One region of the Bacillus shivajii genome, then DNA from elsewhere that is predicted to be linked to it. Evidence: a T-box and tRNA genes for the amino acid it is inferred to sense, from the RefSeq annotation. Region 1 holds a T-box; the other holds one or more tRNA genes.
What was found. A T-box is a leader RNA that pairs with one kind of tRNA and senses whether it is charged. The one in region 1 lies ahead of pheS (phenylalanine--tRNA ligase subunit alpha), so its partner is inferred to be a tRNA-Phe.
Positions count from the first base shown of each region.

Region 2: it has a tRNA-Phe gene. The T-box ahead of pheS (phenylalanine--tRNA ligase subunit alpha) is inferred to sense a tRNA for this amino acid. The anticodon was not compared.

Region 1 is NZ_CP084703.1:3,153,493-3,162,130, forward strand. Features, by position in the region: gene rnhC (ribonuclease HIII) at 1-593, shown strand, start outside; gene LGQ02_RS15325 (GNAT family N-acetyltransferase) at 1,131-1,592, opposite strand; gene LGQ02_RS15330 (hypothetical protein) at 1,608-1,880, opposite strand; gene LGQ02_RS15335 (hypothetical protein) at 1,893-2,159, opposite strand; gene LGQ02_RS15340 (transposase) at 2,816-3,352, shown strand; gene pheT (phenylalanine--tRNA ligase subunit beta) at 3,591-6,011, opposite strand; gene pheS (phenylalanine--tRNA ligase subunit alpha) at 6,039-7,073, opposite strand; T-box leader at 7,141-7,385, opposite strand; gene LGQ02_RS15355 (TrmH family RNA methyltransferase) at 7,532-8,287, opposite strand.
Region 2 is NZ_CP084703.1:1,953,089-1,961,726, forward strand. Features, by position in the region: rRNA gene LGQ02_RS09535 (16S ribosomal RNA) at 1-531, shown strand, start outside; rRNA gene LGQ02_RS09540 (23S ribosomal RNA) at 973-3,908, shown strand; rRNA gene rrf (5S ribosomal RNA) at 3,992-4,108, shown strand; tRNA gene LGQ02_RS09550 (tRNA-Ala) at 4,117-4,192, shown strand; tRNA gene LGQ02_RS09555 (tRNA-Ser) at 4,304-4,396, shown strand; tRNA gene LGQ02_RS09560 (tRNA-Gln) at 4,491-4,565, shown strand; tRNA gene LGQ02_RS09565 (tRNA-Gly) at 4,571-4,645, shown strand; tRNA gene LGQ02_RS09570 (tRNA-Leu) at 4,680-4,768, shown strand; tRNA gene LGQ02_RS09575 (tRNA-Arg) at 4,878-4,954, shown strand; tRNA gene LGQ02_RS09580 (tRNA-Pro) at 4,960-5,036, shown strand; tRNA gene LGQ02_RS09585 (tRNA-Gly) at 5,085-5,158, shown strand; tRNA gene LGQ02_RS09590 (tRNA-Ile) at 5,172-5,248, shown strand; tRNA gene LGQ02_RS09595 (tRNA-Glu) at 5,301-5,375, shown strand; tRNA gene LGQ02_RS09600 (tRNA-Val) at 5,379-5,454, shown strand; tRNA gene LGQ02_RS09605 (tRNA-Met) at 5,650-5,726, shown strand; tRNA gene LGQ02_RS09610 (tRNA-Met) at 6,143-6,219, shown strand; tRNA gene LGQ02_RS09615 (tRNA-Met) at 6,636-6,712, shown strand; tRNA gene LGQ02_RS09620 (tRNA-Met) at 6,988-7,064, shown strand; tRNA gene LGQ02_RS09625 (tRNA-Asp) at 7,105-7,180, shown strand; tRNA gene LGQ02_RS09630 (tRNA-Phe) at 7,184-7,259, shown strand; tRNA gene LGQ02_RS09635 (tRNA-Thr) at 7,267-7,342, shown strand; tRNA gene LGQ02_RS09640 (tRNA-Lys) at 7,570-7,645, shown strand; tRNA gene LGQ02_RS09645 (tRNA-Leu) at 7,653-7,737, shown strand; gene LGQ02_RS09650 (ISL3 family transposase) at 8,028-8,638, shown strand, end outside.

The sequences.
Region 1 (8,638 bases):
GTGCTCACTTGTCAGAAGAACAAATGAAGACGATTGAGCATTGGGGCATCCGTGACTCAAAAACAATTACTGATGATACAATTCGGACACTTGCGCCAAAGCTTTTAAAAGAATGTACATACAGCCTACTCGTCTTAAAAAATGAAAAATATAATGACCTTCAGCAAAAAGGGATGAACCAAGGACAAATGAAAGCTCTGTTACATCACAAAGCAATTACGAATGTGATGAAAAAATGTGCTGAACAAGACTTACCTTACGAAGGTGTTCTTATTGACCAATTTGTACAGCCGAACCGTTATTTTGAGTATTTACGATCAAAAGGTCAATCTTGGCGTTCAGAAAAACCACTTTATTTTGCGACGAAAGCAGAAAATATTCATCCAGCCGTAGCTGCAGCCTCAGTGCTTGCTCGTTATTCATTTTTACAGGAAATGGATGCACTAGAAACGGAAGTCGGCCTTCCACTCCCAAAAGGGGCCGGTGCAAAAGTCGATGCAGCAGCGAAAGAAATTGTCCGCCATAAAGGGAAAGACGCTCTTTATAACTGTACAAAATGGCATTTCGGTAACACTCAAAAAGTGTTGCGATAAAGAAAACTCGCCGATTGGCGAGCCTTTAAGGCGAAGACAAAGGTGTAGTTGCACTTATACTATACACATAAAAATTTTCACTACGCCGAAATTGCTTCTTAGCTAAAATTTTATACATTCTTATAGTGTAAACAAAACTTGGCTTGTCGCCAAGTCCTTATGGCGAAGGCAGAGCCGTAGTTGCAACGAGCTATACACCTTGAATCAACTTCGAGCTGCGACGAGTAACCGCAGGAGCAATTATTATCTGCGACGAGTAACCGCAGGAGCAATTATTATCTGCGACGAGTAACCGCAGGAGCAAGCGAAGTGTGCTTACTTAGAAGCTCTTATGCTTTAGTGCAAGTCCTAATAAGGAACTTCGGCTAAAGTCGATCACGTCCTGTGATCAACACCGAAGCCACCACCTCCTGTGGAAGTAAGCCTTAGTTGCGGTTATACTATCAACCGAAATTTTATACGTTCTGGTAGTATAAGAAATGAGCGCTTAGTAATGTCACTCCACCGACGTTTACTAAGCGCTTTTTTCAGTCAAGATTAAAGATCTTTATACACTTCTTCTCTAAGAAGGACAAAACCTTGTCGACTATAAAACTCTTTGGCAGTCGTATTTTTACACCAATAATCAAGCTCGATTCGATGAATCTTCTCCTGATGAGCGACGTTTTCAATATGCTTCATGAAATACAAGCCATACCCTTGGCCACGTTCGCTTTCATTTATACTAATTTGATGAACATATAAAGAACATTGCTTCTTTTTGAAAGGGCTCTCTTTACTTCGTTTTATTTCAACCCAAGTATAGCCGATTGGTATGTTTTTATTTTCAAGCACGTAAAATTTATGTTGAGGCTTAGGCATTACCTCTTTAAAAAAGGTGAAGATCTCATTTTCATTATAAGGCTTAAATATATGAGGATACATGTTAGCATGATGATTTTGGACATGACGGTTTAAGGTTGTAATTAACTTAACATCATCTGTTTCATAAATGTTCATTCGCATCATCTCCATTTAAAAAATAATAAAACCGAGCATGATCAAAACTACAATACATGCTGCAATTAAATTTGCAATTGATGCAGATTTATTTTTCATTTTCGACTGCTCAAATGAACGAATAAAAAATGATAATGAAATCAACCCGATTACAAGAGGTAATACCTCCCTTGGTAAAACGTGTATAAACATCAAAACCCAAACAATTACTGCAGCTGTTAAAACGAAAAGATCGATAAAGTAAAAAGGCTGCAACCTGTTTGCTTTTTCTTTTTTAACTGAAAACATATTTGTCTCTCCTTACTCTTTTAAATCTCTTTTCGGAATATATTTCGTGAAATATGCAGCTAAAATTAACAATATTAATCCTAGCCCCCATACAACGACCCCTAACAAATCAAAAACCATTGCAACTAATAAAATAATCGCCATAATATAAAAACAAATGGATGATAAATTTCGTTTAATCGCCTCTTCTCGTCCATTTTCTTTTGCTGACCTTCGTATTTGTATTAAGAAATAAAGAAGGCTTACCATTAGCGCTGCCATTAATATTAGATTGAACATAAGCTTCTCCCCTCTTATGTGCTTTCCTTTATACCTTCATTTGGGCCGTTAGTTAGATTATTCATAAACCATGATGACTCCATCATTTATTTTCCTTCGTTTCGATCATTCTTGCAAGTTTTTATCAAATTAATTTCGACAATCTAAACTTTTACGTTATACAATTGAAAAAATATTGTATTTTTCGGACTTTTTTTGTCAAAATGAACCATCAATCTATAACACCATCCGAGAACTCTGCTGCACCGTCCACAACTACGTCACAGAAGACGAATTGTAATGTTAGTTATTTAGTCAAAAACGTTATAAATAATCAGTCGTTTCAAGATCCGTATCCCTTCAATCTACATGGAGGGATTTTTTTATTGAGGTTATGTATTGTCGTTTTCGCCGGCTTCGTTCGTTTGTTATGATCGATAGGTTTCTGTATTTGGCTATTTTGCTATGTGGAATGGTGTACCTGGTATTAATCTACCCGGTACAAATCTACCTGGTATTAACCTACTTGGTATTAACCTACCTTACTTTGTAGGGTTCCACATGCCTATAACCTTTTTCTCAACTATTAATAACTTATCTTTTTTTATAAATCTAGCAGGAATATCACGTTTATTGTCGAACTAATATTTTGGAATTTTTAAAAGGAGTGATCTTATGTGAAAAGAGAAAAAAGAATTTGGAATCCTAACAAATATTATCATGTCATGAGTAGAGGAATTAGAAATGAATTATTCAGAAATGAAAGTGACTACCAATATTTTGTAGATTTAATTGAGTTCATACACAACAAATATAAAATTGAAGTGGTAGCATATTGCCTTATGAAAAATCACTTCCACATTCTTATACGTACGAAAACCAAAAGTTTATCTTACGTTATGAGGTTATTAAAATGGTACTATGCACAATACTTTAATAAAAAATATAAATTAAAAGGCCCTGTCTTTGAAACTCGGTTTGTTTCTAAACAAATCCTAGATAATCGCGGTTTAATCATTTGTAGTCGCTATATTCACTTTAACCCCCAAAAATTTGTAAAAGATCTAGAAACTTATAAATGGAGTAGCTATAGCTATTACTTACCTACTTGCGATCAGCCACCTGATTTTTTATCCACTTCACCAGTCCTCAATCAATTTCCAGGAACAGATCAAGAAAAACGCAAAAAATATATTGAATGGTGTCAATATTAGTATTAACCCAATACTCAATACACTCAATCAAACTCTATTAAATAAGCATTTACATGGTATTAATCCTCCTGGGATAAAGCTATCTGGTACAAACCTACCTGGTATCTATCTACCTGGTATAACCCTACCCGGCACAAACCTACCTGGTATTAACCTACCTGGTACACATCCACCTGGTACATGTCAAAAAACCAAAAAAGCTAACCGCAAGTTATCGGTTAGCTTCAAATGACAAATTTTATGATCTTAATGTTGCGCCAAGACGTTCTTCTAAGCCGGCCAATACTTTTTCGTGAACGGTAGTAACATCTTCTTCCGTTAACGTTTTTTCTGGATCTTGATAACGGAGTGAGAATGCCAATGACTTTTTACCAGACTCTAAATGTTCACCTTGATATACATCAAAGAGCGATACAGCAGTAAGTAAGTCGCCACCTAATTCAATAATTTCACGTTCTACATCTGCTGCGACCACCGTTTCGTCCACGACTAATGCGATGTCACGATCCATGGCTGGATAACGTGGAATTGGCGTATAACGTAGTGCTTTCAATTCATGGTCTACAATCTTTTGTAAGTTAAGTTCAAATACATATGTTTCTGGTAGAGACCATTCTTTCGCTGTCGTTGGATGAATTTGACCAACCATACCAACTATTTCGTCACCAATTCGTACTTCAGCTGTGCGTCCTGGGTGAAACCCTTGACGTTCACTTTGAACATACTGAACATTACCATTAACGTTTAATTCAGCAAGTAGTCCTTCTACGATACCTTTGACAACGAAAAAGTCGATTGCCTTCTTTTCACCTTGCCAGTTATGCATATGCCACGCGCCCATAAATGCACCAGCGACCATTGTTTTTTCATTAGGTTGCTTCGTCACTTTCTCTTCTTCTGTATGGAAGACAGAGCCGATTTCGTATAAGGATACGTCAAGCATGCTCCTGTTTTTGTTATGGCTTAGTGCATCAAGTAAGTGCGGGATCAGTGTTGTTCTTAGTGTACTGCGATCTTCACTCATCGGTAATGCGACTTTCACTCGTGGCTGATCACCACGTTCAAAATGCGATTCTTTTTCAGCAGTTGTTAAAGAGTAGTTCACTGCTTCATGAACGCCGGTGCTTTCTAAGAAACGGCGTGCTTTACGTTTTTCCTGTTGAACCGTCGTTAAACCACCTGGTGTTGTCGGTGTGTTTGGTAACGTCGTTGGAATGTTATCGTAACCGTAAAGACGCGCGACTTCTTCAACAATATCCGCTTCAATTTGAATGTCGTTACGACGAGTTGGAACAAAAACAGTGAAGTGACCATCTTGCTCTTCGTATTCAAACTGTAGTTTTTTGAAAATATTCTTTACAGTCGTTGCATCAATCTCTGTTCCAAGAACACCATTTATTTTTTCAAGCGTAATGTTTACAGTATGTGGTTCTACGCTTAACTCGTCGTGTGCAACAACTCCTGATAGAATCGTTCCACTTGCAAGATCAGCAATTAATTCAGCTGCTCTCTCAGCTGCTTTTTTCACACGAGCTGGATCAACACCTTTTTCAAAACGAGCACTTGAATCACTGCGAAGAGCTAAGTTACGACTTGCTTTACGTACGACTGTATCTTTAAAGAATGCTGCTTCTAATAAAATATGTTGCGTGTCCGCTTGAACTTCAGATTTGGCTCCACCCATGACACCCGCAATCGCCATCGGTTCTGTTCCATTTGTAATGACGAGATGCTCTGATGACAACGTACGCTCAACATCGTCTAAAGAAACGATCGTTTCTCCTTCAGTTGCTCGACGAACAAGGACTTTCTTAGAGTCAAAACGGTCGTAATCAAAAGCATGTAATGGTTGACCGTATTCTAGTAAAACGAAGTTCGTTACGTCAACGACATTGTTAATCGGGCGAATACCAGCTGCCATTAATTTCGTTTGCAGCCACATTGGTGACGGTGCGATTGTTACGTCTTTAATGATTGTTGCACCGTAGTACGGATTATCTTCTTTCGCGTCTACTTCAACGGAAATGTAGTCTGAAGCTTTTTCGCTACCTTCATTAACGTTTTCTTCAGGGAAAGTCACTTCACGGCCAAGAATTGCACCGATTTCATAAGCAACCCCGATCATGCTTAAGCAGTCTGCTCGGTTTGGTGTTAAGTCGAGCTCTAACACTTCATCATGAAGGTTTAAGTGCTCAAGTGCATCTTCTCCTGGCACCATGTCTGTTGGGAAAACAAAGATCCCTTCCGCTAATTCTTTAGCAACAAGCTTGCCTTCAAAACCGAGCTCTTGTAATGAACAGATCATTCCCTCTGAAGTTTGGCCACGTAGTTTTGCACGTTTAATTTTCATACCACCCGGAAGACGGGCACCAACTTTAGCAACCGCAACATATTGGTCCTTTGCTACGTTTTTCGCACCACAAACAATTTGTACTGGCTCATCTTCACCTACATCTACTTGGCATATATTTAATTTATCTGCTTCTGGGTGCTTTTCACATGAGAGCACTTTTCCAACCACGACATTTTTCACACCTTGGTTCATTGCATGAACAAGGTCAACTTCAACCCCGCTACGTGTTAACTTTTCAGCTACCTCTTCGGCAGTGAGGTCATCTATTTGAATGTATTTTTTTAACCATTGATATGATACAAGCACGATGGTTCCTCCTTTATTTCTCCTAATTTATACTCGCTTAAATTGAGATAAAAATCTTGTGTCGTTCGTGTAAAAATGACGGATGTCATCAATGCCGTATTTTAGCATTGCGAATCGTTCAACACCCATTCCGAATGCGAATCCAGAATATTTTTCTGGGTCAAAACCACCCATACGTAAGACATTCGGGTGTACCATACCTGCACCTAATACTTCGATCCATCCTGTTTGTTTACACGTACGGCAACCTTCTCCACCGCAAATCGCACAAGAAATGTCTAGTTCCGCTGATGGTTCTGTGAACGGGAAGAAGCTTGGACGTAAACGGATCGCGCGGTCTTCACCGAAGTAACGCTTTACAAACGTTTCAAAGATCCCTTTTAAATCACTCATGCGAATACCTTCATCTACGACAAGTCCTTCAATTTGCATGAATTGGTGAGAGTGTGTCGCATCATCTTCATCACGACGGTACACTTTACCAGGACAAATGATTTTAACTGGTCCTTGCCCTTCATGCTTTTCCATCGTTCTCGTTTGAACAGGTGATGTTTGTGTACGTAATAGTAAGTCAGGTGTAATGAAGAACGTGTCTTGCATATCACGCGCTGGATGATGTTTCGGTAAGTTTAATGACTCAAAGTTGTAGTAGTCCGTTTCAACTTCGGGACCTTCTGCCACGTTGAAGCCCATCCCGATAAAAATGTCTTCAATTGTTTCAACAACAGTTGTAAGAGGATGACGACTTCCTTTATTCACAGGGCGAGCCGGAAGTGTTACATCAATACTTTCTTCTTTTAACTGTTGTTCTAATGCTTGTTCAGCAAGTGTTCCTTCTTTTTTCTCAATCGCCGTTTGTACTTCCTCGCGAACGTCATTTGCTTTTTGACCAACGACTGGACGTTCTTCTTTTGAGAGTTTGCCCATCCCTTTTAGGACTTCCGTAATCGGGCCTTTTTTTCCTAAGTATGCAACGCGTAGGTCCTTTAAATCATTGACGGATTGTGCTTCTTCTACTTTTTGAAGCGCTTCGTCTTTTAATTGTTCGAGACGATCTAACATATTTTTTCCTCCTTTATTTTCGTTGAACGTTTGATTCGTTTTTCAACGCAAAAAAGCTTTCGCTCCCAGAAGGGACGAAAGCTCGCGGTACCACCCTTATTAATGTATAAACGAAACAGTATCGTTTTCACATTCACTTAAGTAGAAGATAACGGACTTCTTCCCGGATCACCTTCATAGGTTCTCGCCTATGTTCCGGTGTCAACTCCAGAGTGAATTCAGCCGGGCTCCACTTAGATATGCTCGCAGTCTATGGCATATCCTCCCTGAAAGGAAACTTATCAGCGTACTACTCTCTTTCATCGTTTTTTGTGATTATTTCACGTTGTTCATATATGTTACACATTATATTCGTTTTCGTGATAAATCGCAAATGGATTTTCGAAAATCAAACAATTAAAATTAACATAGCCTTAGTAAAAATCTTGTTAAAGACTAGTGTTTATTTTCAAAAACAATTAGTTTTGACTTAGATGATAAAGTAAAATTCCTGTTGCAACACCGACGTTTAATGATTCAGCTTCCCCGTGGATAGGAATATATAGATTTTGATCACACATGTTAAGGAGTGATTCTTGAACCCCGCTCCCTTCGTTTCCAACGATTAATGCAAAATGTTCTTGAGGTTCTATCGCGGTATATGTACTCCCTTGAAGAGATGTTCCAAATATCGGTATTTTATGTTCTTGGCATATCTGTGTAGCTTCTTCTAAGTTCATTTTTTGTACGGGTAAATGGAACAAAGAACCTTGGGTTGCACGGAGAACCTTTCCGTTAAAAGGATCAACGGTACCTTCGCCAAGAACCACACCTGTAAGCCCAGCTGCATCAGCTGTACGAATCATACCTCCGACATTACCTGGGTCTTGAACACCATCAATGAAAAGGAACTTCCCTTCTTCTAATGGCAGGTTTTCGTTAGGAGGCAATTCACAAATAGCTGTGTACCCTTGAGGTGTTTCGGTTTCACAAATCTCACGCATCACTTTTTCTGTCACTTGAATTTGCTTTAAATTCAAGACTTTCCATTCTGCAGGAATTTCTCGATCTTCAGCAATCAATAAATCCTTAATTGGAACATTTGCTTTTAAGGCTTCTTCGATAAGATGAATCCCTTCTAGTATAAACAGTCCAGATTTTTCACGGCCTTTTCTCGTATGTAGTTTTTTCCAAGCTTTTACTTTTGGATTTTGTACCGATTCAATGATTTCCATGTCGTTCGTCCTTTCTTAAAGCAATTTCGTTAATTGAAAGTATGTATTCACTTTAGGTATCACCTTTTCCTAAGTTCACTCGATTGCTATCCTTGTTATCTTTTATATCCACTACGACGGTTTCTATAACTTGTTATGAACACCATAATCATTGGATAACGGCTTTCCATATCGTTTGCACACTTCTATTAGCTCAATACCCATTCATGATGACCTTCTACCTTTGTTTTCCAACTAAGTAAGTTCCATAAACCTCTCATGGTCCTTCTGACTTGCCTTTCCACGGTCAACGTAAGCATAAGTTTACCAAGTAAAACAAATATTGAATTCTATGTCATAATCTTACCCTAT
Region 2 (8,638 bases), 1.2 Mb from region 1:
GAGATAGGGCTTTCCCCTTCGGGGGACAGAGTGACAGGTGGTGCATGGTTGTCGTCAGCTCGTGTCGTGAGATGTTGGGTTAAGTCCCGCAACGAGCGCAACCCTTGACCTTAGTTGCCAGCATTTAGTTGGGCACTCTAAGGTGACTGCCGGTGACAAACCGGAGGAAGGTGGGGATGACGTCAAATCATCATGCCCCTTATGACCTGGGCTACACACGTGCTACAATGGATGGTACAAAGGGCAGCGAGACCGCGAGGTTGAGCGAATCCCATAAAGCCATTCTCAGTTCGGATTGCAGGCTGCAACTCGCCTGCATGAAGCCGGAATTGCTAGTAATCGCGGATCAGCATGCCGCGGTGAATACGTTCCCGGGCCTTGTACACACCGCCCGTCACACCACGAGAGCTTGTAACACCCGAAGTCGGTGCGGTAACCTTTTGGAGCCAGCCGCCGAAGGTGGGACAGGTGATTGGGGTGAAGTCGTAACAAGGTATCCCTACCGGAAGGTGGGGATGGATCACCTCCTTTCTAAGGAGCTATTAGCTCATTACTTTATCGATCGTTTGCGCTTTTTGTTTAGTTTTGAGAGGTTTATTTTTTATCTCTCAAGACGTAAGGATTTTAACGAACTTCGGCTAAAGACATCACGTCCTGTGATAACGCCGAAGCTAGCACATCCTGTGCGTCGTTGTTCTTTGAAAACTAGATAACAGATATAGACTGATTGATCTTCACCGGTTGTTTGAAACGAATTCAGTAATGGATTCGACAGAGTACAACCGAGTGTCTTAGAAGGTTAATATGACGCCACAAGCTTTTGTAAAACTCGATTTGAAATTGAGTTTGCAAAGAGGGTCAAGTTATTCGAGGAAGCAAGGAATGGAGCGACTGAGCGTATGTTTAAAGGATACGTGACAGGAGCGACAGACGACGCTGACGAAGAAGAACGAAGGCCATCTGCAGCAAAGTGGTTAAGCTAGAAAGGGCGCACGGCGAATGCCTTGGCACTAGGAGCCGAAGAAGGACGGGACGAACACCGATATGCTCCGGGGAGCTGTAAGTAAGCTTTGATCCGGAGATTTCCGAATGGGGGAACCCACCACCTGTAATGAGGTGGTATCCATACCTGAATACATAGGGTATGAGAAGGCAGACCTGGGGAACTGAAACATCTTAGTACCCAGAGGAAGAGAAAGCAAATGCGATTTCCTGAGTAGCGGCGAGCGAAACGGAACTAGCCCAAACCAAGAGGCTTGCCTCTTGGGGTTGTAGGACACTCCATACGGAGTTACAAAGAAACGGAGTAGATGAAGCGACCTGGAAAGGTCCGCGGGACAAGGTAAAAGCCCTGTAGTCGAAACTTCGTTTCCTCCGGAGTGGATCCTGAGTACGGCGGGACACGTGAAACCCCGTCGGAATCTGGGAGGACCATCTCCCAAGGCTAAATACTCCCTAGTGACCGATAGTGAACCAGTACCGTGAGGGAAAGGTGAAAAGCACCCCGGGAGGGGAGTGAAAGAGATCTTGAAACCGTGTGCCTACAAGTAGTCGGAGCCCGTTAATGGGTGACGGCGTGCCTTTTGTAGAATGAACCGGCGAGTTACGATTACGTGCAAGGTTAAGTTGAAGAGACGGAGCCGCAGCGAAAGCGAGTCTGAATAGGGCGAATGAGTACGTGGTTGTAGACCCGAAACCGTGTGATCTACCCATGTCCAGGGTGAAGTCCAGGTAACACTGGATGGAGGCCCGAACCCACTCACGTTGAAAAGTGAGGGGATGAGGTGTGGGTAGGGGTGAAATGCCAATCGAACTCGGAAATAGCTGGTTCTCCCCGAAATAGCTTTAGGGCTAGCCTCGAGGGAAGAGTATTGGAGGTAGAGCACTGATTGGACTAGGGGTCCCCACAGGATTACCGAATTCAGTCAAACTCCGAATGCCAAATACTTATCCTCGGGAGTCAGACTGCGAGTGCTAAGATCCGTAGTCAAGAGGGAAACAGCCCAGACCATCAGCTAAGGTCCCCAAGTATACGTTAAGTGGAAAAGGATGTGGAGTTGCTTAGACAACCAGGATGTTGGCTTAGAAGCAGCCACCATTGAAAGAGTGCGTAATAGCTCACTGGTCGAGTGACTCTGCGCCGAAAATGTACCGGGGCTAAACGTATCACCGAAGCTATGGATTGTCCTTACGGACAGTGGTAGGGGAGCGTTCCAAGGGCGTTGAAGCTCAACCGAGAGGATGGGTGGAGCGCTTGGAAGTGAGAATGCCGGTATGAGTAGCGAAAAGAGGGGTGAGAATCCCCTCCGTCGAAAGCCTAAGGTTTCCTGAGGAAGGCTCGTCCGCTCAGGGTTAGTCGGGACCTAAGCCGAGGCCGAAAGGCGTAGGCGATGGAAAACAGGTTGAAATTCCTGTACCACCACGTCACCATTTGAGCAATGGGGGGACGCAGGAAGGTAGGGTAAGCACGGCATTGGATGTCCGTGTCCAAGCAGTTAGGCTGGTAAGTAGGTAAATCCGCTTACCGTAAGGCTGAGCTGTGATGGCGAGCGAAATTTTAGTAGCGAAGTTCCTGATCCTACACTGCCTAGAAAAGCCTCTAGCGAGGTGACTGGTGCCCGTACCGCAAACCGACACAGGTAGGCGGGAAGAGAATTCTAAGACGCGCGGGAGAACTCTCGTTAAGGAACTCGGCAAAATGACCCCGTAACTTCGGGAGAAGGGGTGCTCTATTAGGGTTTACGCCCGAGAGAGCCGCAGTGAATAGGCCCAAACGACTGTTTATCAAAAACACAGGTCTCTGCCAAGCCGCAAGGCGAAGTATAGGGGCTGACACCTGCCCGGTGCTGGAAGGTTAAGAGGAGGGGTTATCCCATTAGGGAGAAGCTCTGAATTGAAGCCCCAGTAAACGGCGGCCGTAACTATAACGGTCCTAAGGTAGCGAAATTCCTTGTCGGGTAAGTTCCGACCCGCACGAAAGGTGCAACGATTTGGGCACTGTCTCAACGAGAGACCCGGTGAAATTATATTACCTGTGAAGATGCAGGTTACCCGCGACAGGACGGAAAGACCCCATGGAGCTTTACTGTAGCTTGATATTGGATTTTGGTACAGCTTGTACAGGATAGGTAGGAGCCTTGGAAGCCGGAGCGCTAGCTTCGGTGGAGGCGTCGGTGGGATACTACCCTGGCTGTACTGGAATTCTAACCTCGGACCGTGATCCGGTTCAGGGACAGTGTCAGGTGGGCAGTTTGACTGGGGCGGTCGCCTCCTAAAAAGTAACGGAGGCGCCCAAAGGTTCCCTCAGAATGGTTGGAAATCATTCGCAGAGTGCAAAGGCATAAGGGAGCTTGACTGCGAGACATACAGGTCGAGCAGGGACGAAAGTCGGGCTTAGTGATCCGGCGGCACCGTATGGAAGGGCCGTCGCTCAACGGATAAAAGCTACCCTGGGGATAACAGGCTAATCTCTCCCAAGAGTCCACATCGACGGGGAGGTTTGGCACCTCGATGTCGGCTCATCGCATCCTGGGGCTGAAGTAGGTCCCAAGGGTTGGGCTGTTCGCCCATTAAAGCGGTACGCGAGCTGGGTTCAGAACGTCGTGAGACAGTTCGGTCCCTATCCGTCGCGGGCGTAGGAAATTTGAGAGGAGCTGTCCTTAGTACGAGAGGACCGGGATGGACACACCGCTGGTGTACCAGTTGTTCTGCCAAGAGCATAGCTGGGTAGCTACGTGTGGACGGGATAAGTGCTGAAAGCATCTAAGCATGAAGCCCCCCTCAAGATGAGATTTCCCATCACGTCAAGTGAGTAAGATCCCTCAGAGAAGATGAGGTTGATAGGTCTCATGTGGAAGCGTGGCAACACGTGGAGCTGAGAGATACTAATCGATCGAGGGCTTAACCAAAGTATTACATTAACCTTCAGACCGAAGGTCATCAGTCAAATGTTATCTAGTTTTGAGAGTACAATACTTCTCAATTTCATAAGTCCAGTGACGATAGCGGAGAGGTCACACCCGTTCCCATGCCGAACACGGAAGTTAAGCTCTCCAGCGCCGATGGTAGTTGGGGGCTCTCCCCCTGTGAGAGTAGGACGTTGCTGGGCTTTTTTGTGGGGCCTTAGCTCAGATGGGAGAGCGCCTGCTTTGCACGCAGGAGGTCAGCGGTTCGATCCCGCTAGGCTCCACCATTATATTTTTAAGGACAAATATTGTAGCTATATAGTTCAGTTGACTATAGCGCATGTTTGATACGAATGAGGTCGTGGGCTGGATTGACACCGCCTAGGCCATATGAATACGGAGGAGTACCCAAGTCCGGCTGAAGGGATCGGTCTTGAAAACCGACAGGGGCTTCATGGCCCGCGGGGGTTCGAATCCCTCCTCCTCCGCCATATTAATCTGTTCCCGTGATATAGCGGTTAAAATCCTAGTCACGCAAGAGACCGCGCATTTTATTTCCATCAACGCCCCTATATTTTAAATTAAAGGGCTATAGCCAAGCGGTAAGGCATCGGATTTTGATTCCGTGATTCGCAGGTTCGAATCCTGCTAGCCCTGCCATATATGCGGGAGTAGTTCAGTGGTAGAACACCACCTTGCCAAGGTGGGGGTCGCGAGTTCGAATCTCGTCTTCCGCTCCATTATTTTTTAAATAAATAATGATTCACAAGTCCTGCCGGGGTGGTGGAATTGGCAGACACACAGGACTTAAAATCCTGCGGTAGGTGACTACCGTGCCGGTTCAAGTCCGGCCCTCGGTACCAGCAATTTGTTACGATACTACGTTGAAATACTTCATAGCGAAGTAAAATCAGCAGTTGTGGAAGTGCACCATATATATTTGTAAGTTATATTTTTCAATAAAAGTTATTTGCGCCCATAGCTCAATTGGATAGAGCGTTTGACTACGGATCAAAAGGTTAGGGGTTCGACTCCTCTCGGGCGCGCCATAGAACGGGAAGTAGCTCAGCTTGGCAGAGCACTTGGTTTGGGACCAAGGGGTCGCAGGTTCAAATCCTGTCTTCCCGACCATGCAAGATATGTACTAGGATAAAAGTATTCACCTTAATAAATTAATATGCGGGTGTAGTTTAGTGGTAAAACCTCAGCCTTCCAAGCTGATGTCGTGAGTTCGATTCTCATCACCCGCTCCATTTTTAAAAAAATGGGCCTGTAGCTCAGCTGGTTAGAGCGCACGCCTGATAAGCGTGAGGTCGGTGGTTCGAGTCCACTCAGGCCCACCATACTACAATAACTTTGTTGAAGGTTAAACTGATTCTTGTGGAATTATAGATAGGCCCATTGGTCAAGTGGTTAAGACACCGCCCTTTCACGGCGGTAACAGGGGTTCGAATCCCCTATGGGTCACCATCTGGAGGATTAGCTCAGTTGGGAGAGCACTTGCCTTACAAGCAAGGGGTCGGTGGTTCGAGCCCGCCATCCTCCACCATTTACAATTACACACGACTCATAATCGTGTTCATAAAAAAATTATTATTAACGCCGCGGGGTGGAGCAACGAGCGCGACATCGTCGAATGATCTACGAGTTGTCTCGACGCAAAAACTACAAAGCGTTGCTAGAAGAGGAAGAGACAGTCAAAAACGCTACGGAGCAAAACATCATCCGTAAGCATTCATAACGCCGCGGGGTGGAGCAGTCTGGTAGCTCGTCGGGCTCATAATCCGAAGGTCGGTGGTTCAAATCCGCCCCCCGCAACCAATATTATTATCAACCTAAATAAAGACTATGAAAAGATGATTTGATTTCGTTGTGTAGTATTTAACATCCATGCATATCATGCAGGAGATCGTGGATTCTAGTTTCCGGCAGGACCGCCATTTGGCTCGGTAGCTCAGTCGATGGAACAATGATCAATTATTTCGCTGTAATACAGCGAGTTGTCTCGACGCACAAACTACAAAGCGGTGCTAGAAGAGGAAGAGACAGTCTAATATGATACGGAGCAAAACATCATCCGTAAGCTTTCATAACGCCGCGGGGTGGAGCAACGAGCGCAACATCGTCGAATGATCTACGAGTTGTCTCGACGCATAAACTACAAAGCGGTGGTAGAAGAGGAAGAGACAGTCTAAAATGCTACGGAGCAAAACATCATCCGTAAGCTTTCATAACGCCGCGGGGTGGAGCAGTCTGGTAGCTCGTCGGGCTCATAATCCGAAGGTCGGTGGTTCAAATCCGCCCCCCGCAACCAATATTATTATCAACCTAAATAAAGACTATGAAAAGATGATTTGATTTCGTTGTGTAGTATTTAACATCCATGCATATCATGCAGGAGATCGTGGATTCTGGTTTCCGGCAGGACCGCCATTTGGCTCGGTCGCTTAGTCGATGGAACAATGATCAATTATTTCGCTGTAATACAGCGAGTTGTCTCGACGCACAAACTACAAAGCGGTGCTAGAAGAGGAAGAGACAGTCTAATATGATACGGAGCAAAACATCATCCGTAAGCTTTCATAACGCCGCGGGGTGGAGCAACGAGCGCAACATCGTCGAATGATCTACGAGTTGTCTCGACGCATAAACTACAAAGCGGTGGTAGAAGAGGAAGAGACAGTCTAAAATGCTACGGAGCAAAACATCATCCGTAAGCTTTCATAACGCCGCGGGGTGGAGCAGTCTGGTAGCTCGTCGGGCTCATAATCCGAAGGTCGGTGGTTCAAATCCGCCCCCCGCAACCAATATTATTATCAACCTAAATAAAGACTATGAAAAGATGATTTGATTTCGTTGTGTAGTATTTAACATCCATGCATATCATGCAGGAGATCGTGGATTCTGGTTTCCGGCAGGACCGCCATTTGGCTCGGTCGCTTAGTCGATGGAACAATGATCAATTATTTCGCTGTAATACAGCAAGTTGTCTCGACGCATAAACTACAGAGTGGTGGTAGAAGAGGAAGAGACAGTCAAAAACGCTACGGAGCACAACATCATCCGTAAGTTTTCATAACGTCGCGGGGTGGAGCAGTCTGGTAGCTCGTCGGGCTCATAACCCGAAGGTCGGTGGTTCAAATCCGCCCCCCGCAACCAATATTATTATCAATCTAAATAAAGTATGAAAAGATGTAGTGGTCCCGTGGTGTAGCGGTTAACATGCCTGCCTGTCACGCAGGAGATCGCGGGTTCGATTCCCGTCGGGACCGCCATTTGGCTCGGTAGCTCAGTCGGTAGAGCAACGGACTGAAAATCCGTGTGTCGGCGGTTCGATTCCGTCCCGAGCCACCATTTTTTTGCTGGCCTAGCTCAATTGGTAGAGCAACTGACTTGTAATCAGTAGGTTGGGGGTTCAAGTCCTCTGGCCAGCACCATTTATTTTGACACGAAGCGTTACATCGTCCGTAAGCTTCATGAAACATCATCATCGCAAATACTGCGAGCCATTAGCTCAGTTACGAGCATTTTCATCACGAAACCGCTGCGAGTTGTTTCGACGCATTAGGCATCGAGGATAAGCTAGCAGAGGAAGAAACAGGTACGAAGACGAAGCGTTACATCGTCCGTAAGCTTCATGAGATATCATCATCGCAAATACTGCGAGCCATTAGCTCAGTTGGTAGAGCATCTGACTTTTAATCAGAGGGTCGAAGGTTCGAGTCCTTCATGGCTCACCATTTTTATGCGGGTGTGGCGGAATTGGCAGACGCGCTAGACTTAGGATCTAGTGCCTTCGGGCGTGGGGGTTCGACTCCCTCCACCCGCACCATTACATATTGATACCATCAAGTTTCTTGCAAATAGCAAGGAACTTTTTTTATTGTCTTTCGCACAGCTAAAAAGGGATTTATAATTAATAATGTTGGGCTCTATACTGAATGTTGTGGTCGCCCTTATGATTAATGGACAACAATATTTGGTTCTATACTGAATGTTGTGGTCACCCTTATCGGATCAATGTTTCTCTTTGATCTAAAAAAAGACAAAAAAATAGCACCCAATTCTCTCTTTTTGTTAACCTTGAGTTACCACACAAAAAGAAACAAGGAGAGAATTAAGGTGCAACTAGATTTTATCACAAAGTTATTAGGGATTAAAGACAAGCATGTATTCGTATTTGATTCAGGAGAAGAAGAACAGTGCTTTTGGTTTGAACTTCATAGCGAAGTCCGAAAACAAAAGTGCCCAAAATGTAAAGAGAAGACAAAGCGAATCCATGGATATAGAATGCAATCGATTCAAGGAGCTCAGATAGCAGAGAAAAAGGTTTACTTACAATTAAGGAAACGCAGATATCGTTGTATGAACTGTGGCCATGCATTTTTTGAGAAGTTATCTTTTCTAGATAAATACCAACGACATACATCAATGCTTGCTCAAGAAGCGTTATCCTTATGTTCTGAAATGAGTTTTACACACGCAGCTAGAATCTCAGGAATGAGTACGAATCGTTACCTCCGCCTATTTGACAAACGGAAGATAACTGTAAACAAAGTCCTTCCAAGAGCGATTGCGATTGATGAGTTTAAGGGAGATGCAGGTAAAGAAAAGTACCAAACTGTGATCGTTGATGTAGAAAATCGACATATCATTGATATATTACCGGATCGAAAAGTGAAAACGATTGAAAATTACTTTAAAGAATGCGACACCGGTAAGGTAGAGATCGT